2 regions of the Fusobacterium mortiferum ATCC 9817 genome follow, and region 2 is predicted to be linked to the other one. Evidence: riboswitches for the same ligand, from Rfam matches in the RefSeq annotation. Region 2 holds a riboswitch; the other holds the start of a gene.

Region 1 (6,604 bases), on a different contig from region 2:
TTTACAAACTCTAAATCCTTCATCTGCTAAGCTTTTAGTAGCCAATGTAGTATATAGAAAAAATATTTCCAACATAGGTGATAACTTAACTAAATAAAATGATACTAAAAAAGTTATTCCAATAGTCAGTATAGCCAATACTCCCCCAGTAATTTTTTTACAGCTAAATCTGTACAATAATTTTTCTAGTAAAGTTATAAGTTTTCCTATAAATCTAACTGGGTGTGGAAACCAGTGTGGGTCTCCTAATATTAAATCCATTATATATGCTATACTGTATCTCATTATAAAAATCATCTTACTCACCTAATATTTTATAAATTTTTTCCATCTCAATATTTTCTCTAAAAATTTCTTCAAGCTTGTCTAGCTCTTTCTCTCTATACTCATCAAATGATATCCCTTGAGCTTGTAATTCCATACCTTTTTTCTCTCTTACCTTGTTGAGTATATGTCTAGTTACTTTTTCATTGTCAAATATACCGTGTAGATATGTTCCAAAGATATTTTCTCCCTTTACAACTGCTACTACTCTCTCATCAGCTGTAACCTTTCTCTCCTCTCCTAAAGTTACCCCTTGATGAATTTCATATCCTTTTATCTTTTCTCCCTCTAGTCCTTCAAGCAATCCAGATGTATTTATAAGTCTACCTTTATATTGTAAAGTATTTTTCTCTCTCTCCATCACTGTTTCCAATTCCAATAGAGAAAGTCCAGGAATCTCTTTTATCTCACTCTCTATTCCATATGGGTCTTTTATCTTCTCTCCCATCATTTGAAATCCACCACAAATACCTATTATAATTTTTCCAGCCTTAGAAGCTTTTATTATTTCAGTAGCTATTCCATTATCCTTTATCTCTTTTAAGTCATCTATGGTGTTTTTAGTTCCAGGGATAATTATAATATCTTCATCTCCTAACTCATCAGCAGAAGTAATATATTTTATATTTACATCTTCTACTATTCCTAGTGCATCTATATCAGTAAAGTTAGATATATGTTTTAATTTGATTACAGAGATATTTATTCCCTTTCTATTTTTCATTTTCTTAAATCTCTCTGTTACACTGTCTTCATCTTCTATATCTATATTACTATAAGGCATTACTCCTATTACAGGAACTCCTGTCAATTCTTCTATCTCTTTAAGTCCAGGTTTTAATATATTTACATCTCCTCTAAACTTATTTATAATTACTCCTTTTACTCTTGCTCTCTCCTCTGGAACCATAAGCATAATAGTCCCATATATAGAAGCAAAAACTCCACCCCTATCTATATCAGCTACAAGTATCACAGGAGCATTAGCCATCTCTGCCATCTTCATATTGGCAATATCCTCTCCCTTAATATTTATCTCAACAGGACTCCCTGCTCCCTCTATTATTGATATATCATAGTTTTCTCTGATATAATTATATGATTTCATTATCTCTGGCTTTAAAGAGGTTTTAAATTTCCCATACTCTATTCCACTCATATTCCCAATAGATTTACCATTTACTATCACTTGAATCTTTCTATCTGTGGTAGGCTTTAGAAGTATAGGGTTCATATATACTTCTGGTTCTATTCCACAGGCATAGGCTTGTACCACTTGAGCTCTTCCCATCTCTAGCCCCTGTCTTGTAACAAAAGAGTTAAGTGCCATATTTTGAGATTTAAATGGAGATACTTTATACCCATCTTTTGTTAAAGTTCTACATAGCCCTGTAACTATCATACTCTTTCCAGCTCCAGATGAAGTCCCCACTACCATTATATTTCTATGTTTCATTTTTCACCTCAATAAATAAAAAAAGTATAATAGATATTAAAAGTATTTGCTAAGCTTAAAAGAAAGCTCAAGAATTGTGCAATTTATGAAAAGAAATTAAATCAACTCATCTTAGCTTTCTTTAATTCAGAATTATCAACTGAATAGATACTTACTTTTTATTTATTATCTACTATACTTATATCTCATTTTTCTTTCTCCTCCCGTCCACGCAGGATAGTTAAATATTTTAAGCGAGATATCCTGACTTTGATTCAACCTACTTGTACTCCTTCCCAATTCCTCAGTGGCTAATGTACTTTCGTCCTCATTACAGTGGCGGGACCGTACAAGAATTTCACTTGTTTCCCTCTACTTAAAATTTTACTTATCTTTTCTTTAAATATTATATAATACTTCAAACATTTCCGTCAAGAAAAGAAATACTGAGAATTATATATATTATTTCTTGTTTTTTATGAAAAAAGATATTAATTATATTAATAATTATCATTTTCTAAAAAAATACATTCCCTTGTTTTATTTTCTTCTATTAGTAATCTAAAAATTTTGATTTTTTATCAAAATATCCAAGTTTTTCATAGTGATATTTTGGATAACTTAGATGTAAAAAACTTTTTGCCCTACTACACCCTACATAGTAAAGTCTTTTCTCCTCTTCAAGATTTTCTTTTTCAATACTACTAGGAAATACCCCATCTAAAAGTGTAGGTATAAAAACTATCTCCCATTCCAACCCTTTAGAAGAGTGTAAGGAGTAAAGGGCTACTCCTCTTTTCTCTTCCATCTCTTTTTTATAATATGGTATTTTATATTCCATCAATAACTTTTCCATCACTTTTACTGTATATTTATTTCTAAATAGTATCACCATCTCCTCAAAGGGAAACTTCTCTTTATAAGCTAAAATCTTCTCACAAATATATCTTCCCTCTTTCTCCTCATCTTTAAATGAGTTGATATGTACTCTCTCCCCTCTTCTTCCTGTTCCATAGATTTTTTTATTATATTTAATTTTAAAATTATTAGCAATTCTATTAGTATATGCGATTATCTCCTCACTACTTCTATAATTTTTCTCTAGCTTAATCAATTTTGCTTTTGGGAAATCCTCTCCAAATTTTAAAATATTAGTAAAGTCTGCTCCTCTAAATCCATATATACTTTGATAGTCATCTCCTACTACCATAAGATTTTTATCTTCTCCTACAAGAAGTTTAAGCAGTTCTCTTTGAGCTAAATTACTATCCTGATACTCATCTACTACAATATAATCTATCTTATCTCTTATAATTTTTAAAAACTCTCTATTCTCTTTAAATTTTTTTATGACTATCTCAACCAGATCATCATACTCATAAACATTTTTTATTTTTTTATATTTTCTATATTCGGACTTAATTTTTATAATGTCATCTATATGCTCTTTAGGAAAGATATCTTCTAATCTCAACCTTGCATTTTGTAATTTTTCTAATCTATTTGATAACTCTTCAATATCATAAAATTTTCCTTTGTATTTTTTATTTAGTTCAAACCTCTCTACTATTTTTAAGAGAATCTTTTCTCTTTCTCCCTCTTCCATTATATTTAGATTATCTACTTCAAAAAGAGCCTTATATTTAAAAATAAGTCTAGCACAAAAAGAGTGAAATGTAGTTACTACTGTTTTTAGCTCTTCTACATTTAAAATATTTTTTAATCTCTCTTTCATCTCTTCACTAGCTTTTCTAGTAAATGTTACCATTAAAATTTTTTCCTCTGATACTCCGTTTTCAATCAACCAAGCTGTTCTATATACTATTGTCCTAGTTTTTCCAGAACCTGCTCCAGCTATCACTAGATATTGTCCCTCTGTTGAGAGCAGTGCTTTTTTCTGTTCCTCATTGAGTAGAGAGGAATAGTCTATTTTATATCCTTTAGATAAAAGAGAGGTATCTACACTCTCTACCTCTCTCCTCTCCAAATCTCTTATACTTTTTCTCAATAGAGTTTCCTCATCTGATTTTTCTACTTTTCTCTCTCTAATTTTTATCCCTTTATCTTCTCTCTTCTCTTTCTTTACTAATCTCTTTAATATCTCCCACATATTTCTCCTTAAATAATGATATTATCTATTAGCAAGAGCTTCCATTATCTCCACACATTTTCTTGAAGTAGCAAAACTATTTAAAGTTGATTCTACTCTTCCCTCTTCTATAAGTTTTGCGAACTCCTCTATCTCATATCTCATATCATTTGTATAGGTATCTACTTCTATCTTTTCCTCTCTACCATCTCTATATTTAATTGTTATTCCTTTTACAGTAGAAACCTTATCTATAACAATAGAACCATCTTCTCCTATTATCTCTGATGGAGTTTTTTCATCTGTTATTTTTGAATAAGATATTACTCCTATCTTATCTGGATATTTTAAAATAATTGTTCCACAACCATCTACACCACTACTTAATAGATAGTTACTTCCCATATACTCTTTTGGTTCTCCAAACATAGCTAAAGTAAAATATAATGGATAGACTCCTATATCATATAGCGCTCCTCCAGACATATTTTTATCAAAGATATTTGTAACTTCTCCAGCTTTTAATAAATCATATCTTGATGAGTATTGACAATATTTTAACATCACTTGTCTTATTGCCCCTATCTTATATAAGTTTTCTTTTATTAACTTAAAATTTGGATTAGTAGTAGGACGCATTGCTTCCATAAGTACCACTCTATTTTTTATAGCTATCTCTTTTAATATATCAAACTCTTTTACAGTTGGAACTATTGGTTTTTCACAAATTACATTTTTCCCTGCTTCCAATGAAAGTTTTGCTTGCTCAAAATGTTTTCCATTAGGAGAAGCTATATATACAGCTTGTATATCCTTATCTTTTAGCATCTCCTCTATATTAGTATATATTTTTTCTATTCCAAACTTTTCAGCAAATCTCTTTCCTTTATTTTCATCTCTCGAAAGAAGAGCATAAGCTTCACACCCCTCTGTACTCTTTAATGCATCTATAAATTTTTCACTTATACTACTTGTCCCTATTATTGCAAATTTTATCATCTGACTCTCCTTTAATATTTTTATATTTCTAATTTGAGTATAACTTACACTATATAAAAAATCAAGAGCAATTTCTGAATTACTCTTGATTTATAAATATTTTTACTCTTTTTCTTTAAAATACTCCCCTAATAAAAAAGCACTTAAAACTATAAACAAAACAATAGATGAAAAAGCAGAACTCTCCATATATTTTTTACTACTTACCAATGAATAATTTACAAGGGAAGCAATAGGTATTATATCTCCTAACTGCATAGTATATACCACAGTAAACTCTCCAAATATCACAGCAAAAACTTGGAGAAAAGAGGAGATAAAAATATTTTTTAAAATTGGAAACTCCACATATCTAAATCTTTGATAAAAATTTTTACAATCTAACTCAGAAGCTTCCAATATATCAACAGGAAATTTTTTTACATACTGATACATAAAAGAGTAACCAATTGGTATAGCTCCTATGAGATATCCTATCCCTAAAAGTATAATAAGAGGAATATCAAATAGGATATTCATATAATATAAGGTTATAGCTAGAAATGCTCCCGACACTCCCATATTAGAAAATATGATTATGTCTGTTAACCTACTATAATTTTTTATAATCAGATAGATAGTAAATACAGTTATTCCACTTACAACTACAGATATTCCAAAAGAATTTACTACCCCTTTTATTACTCCAAACTCCTCATTAAATTCAGGAGAAAAGAGATTTAAATAGGATTGTATAGAAAATTTTCCTGTCAACTGATTAATAAATGAAAATATAAAAGATAATCCTACAACTCCATATTGAAATACCATATATACTAGAGAGTATATTTTAAATATAGGATTGAGTTTTTTCTTTTCTTGTTCTCCTGATATCTCATACTCCTTTACAAATACTCCTAAAGAATTTAAAACTAACAGTATTATAAATTGTAATCCTCCTAAAAGCATAGCCTTAGAAAAATCCGCTCCCCCCATCAATGTATTAGCTATCTCTACCTCTATATTAGAATATCTTATTCCTCCCAGTGAAAGAATTATTCCTAACCCTAAAAAACAATAGGTAAATACTAATATAAAAGCTCTAAATATCTGTGGAAGTATAAGAGGAAGTTGCCCTCTAAGAAAAATTGTCAAGGCACTAGCTCCATCTATTCTCATAGCTTCTCCTAGCTCTTTTGGAATTTTTCTTAAACCTTCACTTATATATTTTACAAATATAGGAGAGTTATAGAAAACATTAGCTATTATTATCCCCTTCAGTGTGTATAGTATATTTAATTCTTTAATTATTGGAAGGTTAAATATAACTGAAAAAATTGTAACTATCGATATTACAGGAAAGAAAAATGGAATAAAGACTAATCCCTGTATAAATTTTGATAGAGTATCTTTATTATAAGCAGAATAATAAGCTGGAACTATTCCAACTATTAAAGCCATAATTGTAGAGTAAAATCCCTGCTTTATAGAAAAAGATATTATCTCTTGAATATAACTTTCCTTTAAAATTTCAAAACTTGATAGTTCAAAAAAATCTCTAGCAAAATAGTATATAGGAGCTAACCACAATACTCCATAAAGAAAATTTACTAAGAATCTCCCCAATTTTTTTTTCATTTTTACTCTCTCTTTCTATTTAAATTTACTTTTTTATAATTATAGCAAATTTTTATCTAGTTGACTATTCTTCCTCTTTTCTTTTTTTAGAATTTGTGATATCATCTAATATAAACTTGATTTTTAAAAAGGTGGATTTA
Region 2 (6,604 bases):
CTTTATGGTTCAGGGTTATCTATGGGTATGATGATGTCCCTTGTATATTTTGGAACTTTAGCTTTACAAATAGCTATCAATACTCTTGGAACAAATACAATAGTAGCTCATACAGCAGCTAGAAAGATAACAGAATTTTTTATGCTGCCATTTGGAGTGATGAGTATTACAATGGCAACATATTGTGGACAAAATAAAGGGGCTAGAGAGTATAAGAGAATAAAAATAGGAATTTGGCAAGCTCTCTATATAACTTGGGCTTGGTGTGCTTTTATTTTAGTATTGAGTTATACAATTTCTCCACAGTTAGTATATTTAGTTACAGGTACTGAAATCTCTGAGATAATTGATACAGCAGAAAAATATTTGAAAATAAATACAATATTTTATTTTGTACCAGCTATGATATGTATATTGAGAAATGCTATGCAGGGAATAGGAGATTTAATAACACCAATATTTTCTAGTTTTATTGAGTTAATTGGAAAAGTAGCCATAGCCTTTTTCCTTACACCTAGTATAGGATATATGGGAATAATAGTTTCTGAACCAATTGTATGGGTATTAATGGTAATTCCTTTAATAGTAAAAATTATAAGAAATCCGATATTTAAAAATTTAGATAAGGGTGAATAAAAAATGGAAGATAAAATCTTAAAATGGGCAATAGAATTACAAAGTCTAGCACAAGCAGGATTATATTATGGAAAAGATATCTATGATATAGAAAGATTTCAGAGAATAAGAGAGATTGCTAGTGAAATGGTAGCTGAAAAAAGTGGACTCTCTTTAGAGAAGGTAAATGATTTATTCTGTTGTGAAACTGGGTATCAAACTCCTAAGTTAGATACAAGAGCAGCTATATTTCAAGAGGATAAGATTTTACTTGTTCAAGAGCGTAATGGAAAATGGTCATTACCTGGTGGTTGGGTAGATGTAGCTTGTTCAATAAAAGAAAATACAATAAAAGAGGTTTGGGAAGAAGCAGGTTTAGAAGTAAGTGCAGATAGAATAATAGCAATAGAGGATAGAGATAAACACAATAAGCCTGAATATATTTATAAGGTTTGTAAAGTTTTTGTGCTTTGTACTGTAAAAGGTGGAGAGTTTAAAAAGAATATTGAAACTTTACAAAGTGGATATTTTTCTTTAGATGAATTACCTGAATTATCAGAGGATAAAAATAGTAGAGAGCAGATAGAGATGTGTTTTGAGGCATATAAAAATCCAGATTGGAAAGTATTTTTTGATTAAAAATATTTGGAGAATGTATGGATAATTATATTATTAGAGAGATGAAAAAAGCAAAATGATATTTTGATTTTATTTTTGAAAAGAGAGGAAAATATGTGGACTTGGTTTTTATTAGGAATAGTTTTTTTAGGAATTGAAGCTATAAGTTTTGGCTTAATATCTATTTGGTTTGCTATTGGAGCTTTTGTAGCTATGTTTTTTACTCATCTTCCCATAGATTATCAATTTTTTATCTTTATAGGAGTATCAGGTATCTCACTTTTACTTATTAGAAAAACAGCCTTGGTATTTTTAAAAGGAAGAGGAGAAGAGCTAGATAGAATTACAAAGTCTAAAATAAAAGTAGAAAATATAGAGCAAAGAGGAAATGTTGAGATATATTTAGTAAGACTAGATGGAAAAATTTGGGAAGCTATCTGTGATGAAAAATTAATAATTGGAGAGATAGCTCAAGTAGAAAAGATACAAGGAAATAAACTGATTTTAAATAAATTAAATAATTAAAAAATACAGAGAAGATTGACATATTGTAGTCAAAAACTATTGTTAAAGTTATTATATAAAACAAACTAAGGAGGAAATTATGTTTTTTATATTTTTATTAATTTTAGTTGTAATTATATTATTAGCTACACATGTAAGAATTGTTTCACAATCACAAGCTTTTGTAATTGAAAGATTAGGAGCTTATCTAACTACTTGGGACGTTGGACTAAATGTTTTAATTCCATTTATAGATAGAATTGTTAGAAAAGTTTCTCTAAAAGAGCAAGTTTTAGATTTTCCACCACAGCCAGTTATTACAAAAGATAACGTTACTATGCAGATTGATTCTGTAATATATTTTCAAATTACAGACCCTAAGCTATATACTTATGGAGTAGAAAAACCTCTTAGTGCCATAGAAAATCTAACAGCTACAACTCTTAGAAATATAATTGGAGAGATGGAGTTAGACCATACTCTTACTTCTAGAGATACTATTAATACAAAAATGAGGGCTATATTAGATGAAGCAACAGATCCATGGGGAATAAAAATTAATAGAGTGGAGTTAAAAAATATTATTCCACCAGCTGAGATACAAGATGCTATGGAAAAACAAATGAAAGCTGAAAGAGAGAGAAGAGAATCAATCTTAAGAGCTGAAGGACAAAAGAAATCTTCTATTCTAGTGGCAGAGGGAGAGAAGGAAGCAGCTATTTTAAGAGCTGAAGCTAAAAAAGAAGCTGAGATTAGGGAAGCAGAAGGTAAAGCGGAGGCAATACTTAAAATACAAAATGCTGAGGCAGAAGCAATTAGATTATTAAAAGAAGCTGGAGCAGATAAAGCTGTACTTGCTCTAAAAGGTATGGAAGCTTTTGCTAAGGTAGCTGATGGAAAAGCAACTAAGATAATTATTCCTAGTGAATTGCAAAATGTAGTTACTCTAAGCGAACTTTTCCATGAGAGTAGCAAAAAAGAAGTTAAATAATTAGTAAAAAGAATGAGCTTATAAAACTATGTATAAGCCATTCTTTTTTCTTTTTAAGGGAAATATATCTCTATTTTTATATCAATTTTAACGGCTTTAAATAGTGTTTTTAGAGGCGGTTTAAGACTTGAAATAAAGAGGGTTAGAGGAGGTAAAAATTTCAAAAAATAAAACAAAAAACCCAAAAAGTTTACTTTTCAGGTTTTTTAGAAGAAAAACATGTGTTTTTTAAATAAAATTATTAATCTTTTTCTTTAGAGTATTGTACTTTTTTAGAAGCTATATCTTCTGGTTTGTGATGAGTTATAAATTTAATATGGTCCACATAGATATTTTGAATATCTTCATTTTGACCTAGTCCCATTAAAATAACTTTTGATACTGTAAATCCAGCTTTTTGTAGATTTTCATTCCAATCTCCAGCTATATCATTTTGAGCATGATCTCCAGCTACAAACATAAATGGCATAAGAATTACATCTTTTACCCCTCTATCTTTTAATTTTTTTACTACATTGTCAAATTCTGGATATCCTTCAACTGTTCCTACAGCATAATTTTCATAACCTTCAGCAGAGAAAACATAATCCATCATAGCATAAGCTGAACCACCAAAGTGATGAGTACCATGTCCTACTAAAACAACTCCTTGATTTTCTTTTAGTGGACCAATTTTTTCAGCAATAGCTTTAGCTACTTTCTCATAGTCATGAGCCTCTGTAAGAAGAGGAGCACCTAATCTTATATCCTTAAATGAATCTTCATAAAAAGCTACCTCATTTTTTAAGTTTTCACTCTCTACTCCATTCATTATATTTGTACCTTGAACTAATACATGAGTATAGCCTTGTGCTTTTAATTCATCAAGCACCTCTTGAGGATTTAATTTTACAATTCCTCTCTCTTTCAATCTTCTCATAATAATTCTAGAAGTATAAGCTTCTTTTACATCTACATTTTTAAATTCTTTTTTTACTTTTTCATTGATTCTGTCAATAGTTAAAGCTCTAGTGTCGTCAAAAGTAGTACCAAAATGTACCATCAAGATAGCTGCCTTATCATCTTTCTTCATTCCTTTAAAAAAATCTTTGTCCACAAATCCTCCATCTGAATGAGCTAGTGCCATAGTCCCATTGACTAAAAGCATTGAGCTTAGAAATAGTTTTGTAATTGTTCTCATAAAAGTCCTCCTAATTTTATTTTAGGGAAATAAAAAATCCCCATATTCTAGGGGACAGATATAGACTCCAATAGAGTAAATATCCTTGTCCTCGCAAGATATTTTAAAATAATGTATCAAGGCTGGTCTCCTGACTTAGCTTCAATTTACTCAGTAACCTTCCCAACAGAGTCAGTGGCATAACTACCTTTCATCAGCAACACAGTGGCGGGACCGTGGAGGAATAAAACCTCTCTTCCCAATTAATCTCAAAAGAGAACCTCTAACATATATTTCATCTAATATCAATATACTATCTTTATTTTAAAAAGTCAATCCTTTGACGGTGAAAAAATATGATTATATAAAAAGAATATCTTTTATCAAATTATAATAAAAAAAAGGAATATTATTTTCAATTGACAAAGAGTGGATAACATAATAAAATTTAGATATTAAGTTTAAAAGGAGTTCATAATGAAAAGATTTAATATTTTATTTTTATTCATATTTTTAACTCTAGAGATTTTAGGAGAGGGATTTTATATCAGACAGGGAGATGAAGAGTTAAGATTAGATTACACTCCTAAAAAAATTATAACTGATTCAGCTATTCTTTCAAGATTTTTTGATGCATTGGATATAGACTTAGTTGGTATTCCAAACTCCTCTACAAAAATACCAGAGAGATACAAAGACGTAGAGAGGATAGGAAAAGCTGGAATACCAGATTTAGAAAAGGTAAAAGCACTAGGAACTGATTTAGTAGTAGCAACTCTTTTTTCTAAACCAACTATAAAACCAAAGTATGATATGCTAAATATTCCAAGTTTTTATATAGATGTGGAAACTTATGGAGAATCTAAAGAGGCAGTGGAGATTTTAGGAAAAGCTTTTGATAGAGAGGAGAAAGCACAAGAGATTTTAAAAGAGTGGGAGAGAAGAGAAAAAATTTTACAGGAGAAGGTAGAAAATAGAAAAGGGAAAAAGATAGCTATCATATATGGAAATGGAGAGAGCTTCTTTATGACAGGAAAAGAACATTTTTTAGAGGAGTTAATAGAAAAGATAGGTTGTGAAAATGTAGTTACATCTTTAGATAAAAAAGCTACTGAAAAAAAATCTGTACCTTTTAGCTTGGAACAATTAGTTTTATTAAATCCAGATGTGATTCTGATTATGCCTAATAGTAAAACTAAAAATGGAGAGGTTTTTAAGGAGAGTTTTAAAACAAACTCCATTTGGCAATTGACAACTGCTTATAAAAATCAGGCTATCCATATAATAGACCCAACACTTTTTAGAATGAGTGCAGGAGTAAATTCTATTGATGCTTTAGAGGAGTTATATAGATATGTCTATGAAAACTAAAAAAATTTCACTGATATTTTTTTCAGTAGTGGCTTTAATTTTTATTACAATTTTCTCCATTAGGTTTGGTAGTGTAAATTTTTCTTTTATAGAGATTGTTAAGGCACTATTTGTAAAAAATTATGAAAATGAAATACTTAAATCTATTCTCTGGGATATACGTATTCCTAGAATTTTAATAGCACTTATGGTGGGAGGAAATCTTGCTCTAGCTGGAGTACTTCTTCAGGCTGTGATGAAAAATCCTCTTGCTGACCCAGGGCTGACAGGAGTATCAGCGGGAGCTAGTGTTTCAGCTCTTATCGTTATGATAATTTATCCAAGTGCTATACTTTTTATGAACTTAACAGCTTTTTTAGGGGGAGCTTTAGCTTGTGGACTTGTATTTCTTCTTGCTTGGAAAAAAGGTTTAAAACCTTTGAGAGTAATCTTATCTGGAGTAGCTGTAAATGCTTTTCTTGGAAGTGTAACAGGACTGATGTTTATCCTTTTTAGTGATGAGATACAGGGAGTTCTCTCTTGGTTGAATGGAAGTTTAAATGGGAAAAACTGGACACACGTATATGGGATACTTCCCTATACTGTATTTGGAATAATTGGCTCTATGACTTTAGTGAGAGATGCTAATATTTTACAATTGGGAGATAATTTTGCTATAAACTTGGGATTAAATATTCCAAGAAAAAGATTGAAATTTTGTATCTTTGCTTGTTTTCTCACAGGAATATCTGTGGCAAATGTAGGGCTGATTGGATTTGTGGGGCTTGTTGTACCACATATGGCAAGAATGATAATTGGTTCTGACCATATGTATCTATTACCATTTTCTGCTATCTTAGGAGCTATTGTTTTGGTATTAGCTGATACAATTTCACGTACTCTCTTCTCTCCTATTGAGATACCAGCTGGAATAGTTATGGCTATAATAGGGGTACCATTTTTCCTATACCTACTCAGAAAGACAGGAGATTAATATGATTAGTGGAAAAAATATAGAGATAGCTTATGAAAAAAATATTGTTATTAAGGATTTAGATATTGAGATAAAAAGGGGAGAGATTCTTACAATATTAGGAACAAATGGTTGTGGAAAATCTACACTTCTCAAAGGAATATCTAGAGTAATTCCCTATAAAAATGGAACTATCTCTTTGGAAAATGAGATAATTCATAATATAAATAGTAAAGAGTTTGCTAAGAGATTGGCATTTGTTTCACAAAATAATGAGATTCCTGAGGATATAACTGTTGAAGAATTTGTAAGATATGGAAGAACTCCTCATAAAAAATGGTATGAGTTATTAAATGAAGATGATGAGAAAATAGTTAGTTGGGCTATGGAGATT

The links. Region 2 has a riboswitch for cobalamin ahead of FMAG_RS12945 (sirohydrochlorin cobaltochelatase). Riboswitches for the same ligand answer to the same signal wherever they lie in the genome.
Region 1: another riboswitch for cobalamin. It lies ahead of FMAG_RS06505 (cobyric acid synthase); the one in region 2 lies ahead of FMAG_RS12945 (sirohydrochlorin cobaltochelatase).

Annotation. Positions count from the first base shown of each region.
Region 1 covers NZ_GL987991.1:2,443-9,046, reverse strand. Annotated here, with positions in the region: gene cbiB (adenosylcobinamide-phosphate synthase CbiB) at 1-297, opposite strand, end outside; gene FMAG_RS06505 (cobyric acid synthase) at 299-1,780, opposite strand; cobalamin riboswitch at 1,996-2,195, opposite strand; gene FMAG_RS06500 (ATP-dependent helicase) at 2,313-3,869, opposite strand; gene FMAG_RS06495 (Gfo/Idh/MocA family protein) at 3,891-4,847, opposite strand; gene FMAG_RS06490 (ABC transporter permease) at 4,950-6,464, opposite strand; gene FMAG_RS06485 (DNA polymerase III subunit delta) at 6,604-6,604, shown strand, end outside.
Region 2 covers NZ_GL987994.1:693,836-700,439, forward strand. Annotated here, with positions in the region: gene FMAG_RS12925 (MATE family efflux transporter) at 1-636, shown strand, start outside; gene FMAG_RS12930 (NUDIX hydrolase N-terminal domain-containing protein) at 640-1,254, shown strand; gene FMAG_RS12935 (NfeD family protein) at 1,348-1,758, shown strand; gene FMAG_RS12940 (SPFH domain-containing protein) at 1,838-2,728, shown strand; gene FMAG_RS12945 (sirohydrochlorin cobaltochelatase) at 2,970-3,908, opposite strand; cobalamin riboswitch at 4,012-4,186, opposite strand; gene FMAG_RS12950 (ABC transporter substrate-binding protein) at 4,365-5,258, shown strand; gene FMAG_RS12955 (FecCD family ABC transporter permease) at 5,242-6,231, shown strand; gene FMAG_RS12960 (ABC transporter ATP-binding protein) at 6,233-6,604, shown strand, end outside.